Regions from separate parts of the Rhizobium quercicola genome, predicted to be linked through region 2. Evidence: predicted binding sites of a transcription regulator. Region 2 holds the regulator's gene; each other region holds the start of a gene.
The links. Region 2 encodes LexA, which represses DNA repair genes until DNA is damaged. Its sites were predicted from a motif close to TGTTCNNNNTGTGTTCNG; they were not measured.
Positions count from the first base shown of each region.

Region 1 (2,269 bases), on a different contig from region 2:
GCCTGCGAAATACCGGTCGGCTTCCGACACGACCGCGATAATGGAGGCGAGAACCTTGTGAATGGCGAGCGCGTCCATGTCGCTGCGCGTCGAGGCGTGCAGGGCGTCCGCCGAGGCAAGCATGGCCGCGTCGGCTTCGCTCAACGGGCCGCAAACCGGAATGGCGCCGTCGCAGTTCTTGACGATCATCGACAAAGAGCGGCTGGCAAGGTTGCCAATGCCGTTGGCGAGATCCGAATTGATCCGCGTCGCGATCGCCTCCTCGCTATAGCTCCCATCCTGCCCGAAGGAGACTTCGCGCATGAAGAAATAGCGGATCGGGTCGAGACCGAAATGCTCCACCAGATTGACCGGATCGACCACATTGCCGAGGGATTTCGACATCTTCTCGCCCTTGTTGAGCAGGAAGCCGTGGGCGAAAACCTTTTTCGGCAGCGGCAGGCCGGCCGACATCAGGAAGGCGGGCCAGTAGACGGCATGGAAGCGGATAATGTCCTTGCCGATCATGTGGATGCTCGCCGGCCAGTACTTGGCGCGCGGGCCTTCCGGGTCCGTCAGGGCGCCGGTGGCCGTGATGTAGTTCGTCAGAGCATCGACCCAGACATACATGACATGTGCCGGATCGCCGGGCACGGGAATGCCCCAGTCGAACGTCGTGCGCGACATGGAGAGGTCTTTCAGGCCCGATTTGACGAACGAGATAACCTCGTTGCGGCGCTCGGCGGGACCGATGAAATCCGGATTGTCTTCGTAGTGCTGGAGCAGCCGGTCCTGATAGGCGGAGAGGCGGAAGAAATAGCTCGCCTCCTCCACCCACTCCACGGGCGTGCCCTGCGGTCCGTAGCGCACGCCATCGGCGCGGACTTCGGTCTCGCTTTCCTGATAGTACGCCTCGTCACGCACGGAGTACCAGCCGGAATAGGCATCCTTGTAGAGGTCGCCGGCGTCAGCCATCCTGTTCCAGATAACCTTCGCGGCCTCGTGGTGGCGCGGCTCTGTCGTTCGGATGTAATCGTCGTTCGAGCCTTCGAGCAGCTTCACCATCGCCTGGAATTCGGCCGCATTGCGATCCGCCAGTTCCCCGGGCGTCAGGCCTTCCCGGCGTGCCGTCTGTTGCATCTTCTGCCCGTGCTCGTCCGTCCCCGTCAGAAAGAAGACGTCTCGCCCGTCCAGCCGCTCGAACCGCGCCACGACATCGGTCGCGATCAGCTCATAGGCATGGCCGATATGCGGACGCCCGTTGGGGTAGGCGATGGCGGTGGTGATGTAGAAGGGGGATGTGTCTGTCATGGCAATTGTGAACTTCTGGCTGTGAGCTTTTCTGGCCTGCCCCGCTCTTAAACCATCCCACGGGCGGTGGGAATGGAAACCCTGCAAAAAGCGACCGGGCTTCTTGACGGAAATGGTCTGCAGGAACAAAAAAGGAACGAAGGGAGAGAGGGTCATGTTGGGAAAATTGCAGAAAGACTTCGAGCGGGCCTCTGTTCGCTATGCGGAAACGACCGGCATTCTGCGGGACGACGACTGGTTCATCCTCAAGCTCGTCGAGGAGATGGGCGAGGTCACGCAAGCATGGAACCGGCTGAGCGGACGGGCGCGCCGAAAGGGCCTCGACGAGGAGACGTTGAGAACCGCCTTGGAAGACGAGACCGCCGATCTCCTCGGCCATGTCCTGCTCTTCGCCCATCGGCACGGGCTCGATCTCGATGCCGCCGTCGAACGGAAGTGGCGCTTTTCGCCTGTTGGAACGGATGGGACTGCACCCTGATCTCTAGAACCGGCCGGCCGTCCTGAGATCATCGAGAATCGAGAGGACGGTCTGCTTGCGGTCGAGATTGTAGGCGTCGGCGACCGTCAGCCGCTCGGACAGGTCCGAGGAAAGCCGCGCGAAACGTTCGGCCGCGGCCAGATCGCCGCCAAGGCCGGCCGCCTTGGCCTGTGCGTTTACGTGGCGCGCGACAAGCGTCGCGAAAAAGGCAAATATCGTATCGCTGTCCTTCGCCGCCAGAATGTCGCCGAGCTTGTGCATCTCGCGTCGCGCCGGCGCGTCGTCGGGATGGCCGAGCATGTGGTCGAAGGCGTCGATGATGTCGAGTCCGCCATAATTGATGAGCTTCAACGCCTCCGAAACGCTGCCCTTCGCGGCCGCAAGCACGCGCTCGCCCCGCTCCCCCTCCAGCCGGATGTCGAGATGCGCCAGTGCCCGGGTCATGTCGTCGTCGGCAAGGGGTTTTAGTGCCAGTGGCAGGCAGCGCGAGCGGATGGTGGG
Region 1 covers NZ_JAJOZR010000018.1:13,946-16,214, reverse strand. Annotated here, with positions in the region: gene metG (methionine--tRNA ligase) at 1-1,290, opposite strand, end outside; gene LRX75_RS21515 (nucleoside triphosphate pyrophosphohydrolase family protein) at 1,445-1,768, shown strand; gene LRX75_RS21510 (DNA polymerase III subunit delta') at 1,772-2,269, opposite strand, start outside.
Region 1: LRX75_RS21515 (nucleoside triphosphate pyrophosphohydrolase family protein) is a predicted target of LexA. The motif match lies at 1,412-1,429, and genes of this name have one in related genera.

Region 2 (2,269 bases):
CGTCGGTGTCAGTGATTGGGAGGGCGATGTGTTCGGTGAGCAGGTTCTCAATCCGGGCGAAACGATCGAACTCACGATCGCGGACGGCCGAGACGTTTGCAACTACGATATGCGTTTCGAATTCGAAGAGGGTTCAAACCTCGCGACGACCGAAGACAAGCAGAACCTCTGCGAGATGGGGTCCTACACGATTCACGAGTGAGACTCTGGAAGCGCGGGACGGTGGAAGCGCTCACATGGAAACGGCGCCGATATCGTCCTTCGCAGCCAGAAATCCTCTGTATCAGCGAGCCGAGACGTCTGCGCGTCAGAGCGAGCTGGCTGCTCCAACAGTCGTCAACGGAACACTGTTGCCGAGATCGTTATTCGCATATTTGAAAACAAGGATGCTGAGGATGGATGCAAGCATCCCGACAAAAATCATGCGCATGGTATAATCCTTCGCGCTGAGCGCGCGTTTTCGATAAGAGGCGTTGTTGACCCGACGCTGATTAGGCGAAATCACCGATCCGGCCATGCTGCAGCAAAACGCGCACCGGATTGACCTCACCAACGGCCGTATTGGTCGACCGTGCGAGGGCCAAGGTTCCTGCGTGAGATGCAGCAAGCCGCTCTGCCAGAGCGCACGCCTCGTCTGCCGTACCGACACGCATCAGATCATCGCTTTGCACGAGCTCTCCCGTATGATCGTCGAAGACGATCACTTCGAAGCTGTTCAATGTTCCAGGCATGTCGGCTCCATCACGTTCGCCCGGTAAACGCCGACCTACCTACACGGTTCCATATGTTTGAGACGGTACGACCAACAAATGCGCGCTAACGTGGAGCGATGCAACATCGTCGGCTGAAAACACAGCAAACGAAAAAGCCTTGCTGCAGATTTGCTGCAGGTCTGACGTCGAACGCAAGAACAGACGACCAAACCCGTCTGCTGATCACACAACGCCGAAGGATTCTGCGGGCCTAAACCAGCGGAATCCTCCGGCGCCCAAACGTATGGACAGCGCCCACTTCTGAAACCTTATACGGAGACGCGCCGACCCCTCCCCGATTATTGGTAGCGGCGGATCAGGCCGACGAGCTTGCCCTGTACCTTCACACGCTCCGGGCCGAAAATTCGCGTCTCGTACGCCGGGTTGGCAGCCTCGAGCGCGACGGACGCGCCCTTGCGGCGAAACCGCTTCAGGGTCGCTTCCTCGTCATCCACGAGCGCAACGACGATCTCGCCGGGGCTGGCGCTATTGGCATTGCGAATGATCACGGTGTCGCCGTCCAGAATGCCCGCTTCGATCATCGAGTCGCCGCGCACTTCCAAGGCGTAGTGCTCGCCATTGCCGATCATGAAGGCGGGTACGGCGATGTCGTGCGTGTTGTTCTGAATGGCGGATATCGGCACACCCGCAGCGATGCGTCCCATCACCGGAACCGATACGCTGTTGTCGTTGCCGACCTCCGCCGTCGTCTTGGCGGCCGGTTCGACGGCCGCGTTTCCACGACTTCCCTGAATGACGCTCGGCGAGAATCCCCGCTTCGGCGGGGTCGCGGACAGATATGCCTCCGGCAGCTTGATCACCTCGAGCGCGCGGGCCCGGTTCGGCAGACGCCGGATGAAGCCGCGCTCCTCGAGCGCCGTGATCAGCCGGTGAATGCCGGACTTGGACGCGAGCTCCAGAGCATCCTTCATTTCATCGAAAGACGGGGGAACGCCCGATTCCTTCATGCGCTCATGAATGAAAATCAACAGTTCCTGTTGCTTGCGGGTCAGCATGATCAATCGACTCCAGAGTCACGAAACAAAGCAAGAACAGTGTTATATGTTCCTCATGTGTTCTGCAAGTGGCATTCTGGCCAAACCACAGCCGCCATGAGCCCGTTTCTCAGCATTCGCCCGGGCGTTGCTTTTCGCACGCCATCGTCAGCCTGAACTGTTGTCGAGAGATGTCCGTGTCCGGTCCTGTAACAGCAACGCCGCCATGAGCTTGCTCATGACGGCGTAGAAGACGAGACGACATTGTATCGGCTTGCAGCAGACCTTTGACGATCAAAATGGGATATCGTCGTCCAGGTCGCGGGAAAAGCCGCCGCCAGGTCCGCCGGTGCTGCCGCCCGATCGGGCGCCCGAGGACTGGGCCGGGCGATCGTAATCATCGCCATAGTTCGATCCGCCGCTTCCGCCGCCATAGTCCGAGCCGCCTCGACTTCCGCCGCCACCGCCGCCACTACCACCGCCATCGCGGCCGTCGAGCATCGTCAGCGTCGAGTTGAAGCC
Region 2 covers NZ_JAJOZR010000007.1:35,676-37,944, forward strand. Annotated here, with positions in the region: gene LRX75_RS11865 (hypothetical protein) at 1-202, shown strand, start outside; gene LRX75_RS23300 (hypothetical protein) at 308-430, opposite strand; gene LRX75_RS11870 (hypothetical protein) at 492-731, opposite strand; gene lexA (transcriptional repressor LexA) at 1,052-1,768, opposite strand; gene LRX75_RS11880 (single-stranded DNA-binding protein) at 2,042-2,269, opposite strand, start outside.

Region 3 (2,269 bases), 120 kb from region 2:
GCTGCGGGCCATGTCGAGATTGCCGGGATAGGGCATGCCGTGGGTGATGATGGTCGATTCCAGCGCGACGATGGCCGAGCCCCGCGCCTTGGCGGCGGCGACGTCGGCGGAATAGGCGATCGGCAGATCGTGCGAGATGGGGCGTGTCATGGGGCATCCTTTTCGGCACTGCGGTGATGAGGCTGTGAAAACAGGATTTCCGGCGGCGGCACAAGCTGCAATTCCTTCTCCAGCCGTTCCGCGGAGAGATCGTCGGCGACGGCCAGCGGCGAGCGGACGGTGACGGCGGCGGCGCCCACGCCCGCGCGCAGGCATTCGCCGAGCGCCGCGCCCCGCATCCGCGCGGTGAGGAAGCCGGCCGCCAGCGCATCGCCCGCGCCCGTGACGTCGCCGAGCGCATCGATATCGGGCGGGCGCACGGTGGCGACCGCGTCGCCCGCAAAGGCAACGGCGGCACGGCCGCCGCGCGTGACCACGCCGCCGGCAATGCCTGCCGCGCGAAGAATCGCCGGCCAGCCTTCCGCCGTCGTGCTTCTTTCGCCGCCGATGGTCGCGGCTTCGGCTTCGTTCAGAAACAGGAGATCGAGCTGGGGAAAGGCGGGCCGCAGCCTCTCGACCTTTGCCGGAGAGATGGCGATCGCCGCCGTGGCTGCGCCGGCGTCCTTTGCCATGCGCAGGGCGCCCGACAGCGTCTCGGCGGGCAGGTTCGCATCCACCAGCACGAGATGCGCCTCGGCAACGAGATCGCGCAGCGCCCGCTGGCGGAGCCTGCGGGGCGAAAACATCGTGTAGAGTTCCATGTCGGCTAGCGCCACGACCAGATTGCCGTCCGCCTCCAGAATGGCGGTGTAGCTCGGCGTCCGCCTGTCGAGGAAGGTGAACGACCGATCGATGACGCCGGCGGCGTCCGCCGCACGCGCGACCGTCTCGCCCTCCGCATCGCCGCCGCGCGGCGCGACCATGCTGACCGACAGGCCGAGCCGCGCCATGCCGCGCGCCGCGTTGAAACCGCCGCCGCCGGCCTCCTCGAACCAGCGGCCGGGATTGCTGGCACCGAGCGTCGTGGCGCTGGCGATGCGACCGCGCCGATCGATATGCGCGCCGCCGAAGACGACAACGTTCGTCATGCGATGCCTCCGGCCGTGATATTTCCAGCGAACCGATTCGTTTCGCCCGCCGAGGCGGGGACCGGTTCCTTATCCGGGCAAGGCAGGAGTGAGAACATGCTGGGAACACAGCGCGAATTCGGATGATGCGTCAATGTGTTGAAGGCCTCTTGCGAAATGAGAACAAAAAGGGTACATACAGACCAGCGGCGGGTTCATTGCCTCGATTGACCCGATAACCTAAAGGTGGACGAAATGGCTCAGAACTCTTTGCGGCTCGTAGAGGACAAATCGGTGGATAAAAGCAAGGCGCTGGAAGCAGCACTCTCCCAGATTGAACGGTCGTTCGGCAAGGGATCGATCATGAAGCTCGGTGGAAAAGACAGCATCGTCGAGATCGAGACCGTTTCGACGGGATCTCTCGGCCTGGATATCGCGCTGGGCATCGGCGGTCTTCCCAAGGGTCGCATCATCGAAATCTACGGTCCGGAAAGCTCTGGCAAGACGACGATGGCGCTGCAGACCATCGCCGAGGCCCAGAAGACCGGCGGCGTCTGCGCCTTCGTGGATGCCGAGCATGCGCTCGATCCGGTCTATGCCCGCAAGCTCGGCGTCGATCTCGAAAATCTCCTGATCTCGCAGCCGGATACCGGCGAGCAGGCGCTCGAGATCACCGATACGCTGGTCCGCTCCGGCGCGATCGACGTTCTCGTCATCGACTCGGTTGCCGCCCTGACGCCGCGGGCGGAAATCGAAGGCGAGATGGGCGACAGCCTTCCCGGCCTGCAGGCCCGCCTGATGAGCCAGGCGCTGCGCAAGCTGACGGCCTCGATCTCCAAGTCGAAATGCATGGTGATCTTCATCAACCAGATCCGCATGAAGATCGGCGTCATGTTCGGTTCGCCGGAAACGACGACGGGCGGCAATGCACTGAAATTCTACGCCTCGGTTCGCCTCGACATCCGCCGCATCGGCGCGGTCAAGGAGCGGGACGAGGTCATCGGCAACCAGACCAAGGTCAAGGTCGTCAAGAACAAGATGGCACCGCCCTTCAAGCAGGTCGAATTCGACATCATGTATGGCGAAGGCGTTTCGAAGACCGGCGAACTGGTCGATCTCGGCGTCAAGGCCGGCATCGTCGAAAAGTCCGGCGCCTGGTTCTC
Region 3 covers NZ_JAJOZR010000007.1:154,026-156,294, reverse strand. Annotated here, with positions in the region: gene LRX75_RS12430 (pseudouridine-5'-phosphate glycosidase) at 1-150, opposite strand, end outside; gene LRX75_RS12425 (carbohydrate kinase family protein) at 147-1,127, opposite strand; gene recA (recombinase RecA) at 1,362-2,269, shown strand, end outside.
Region 3: recA (recombinase RecA) is a predicted target of LexA. The motif match lies at 1,218-1,235, and genes of this name have one in related genera.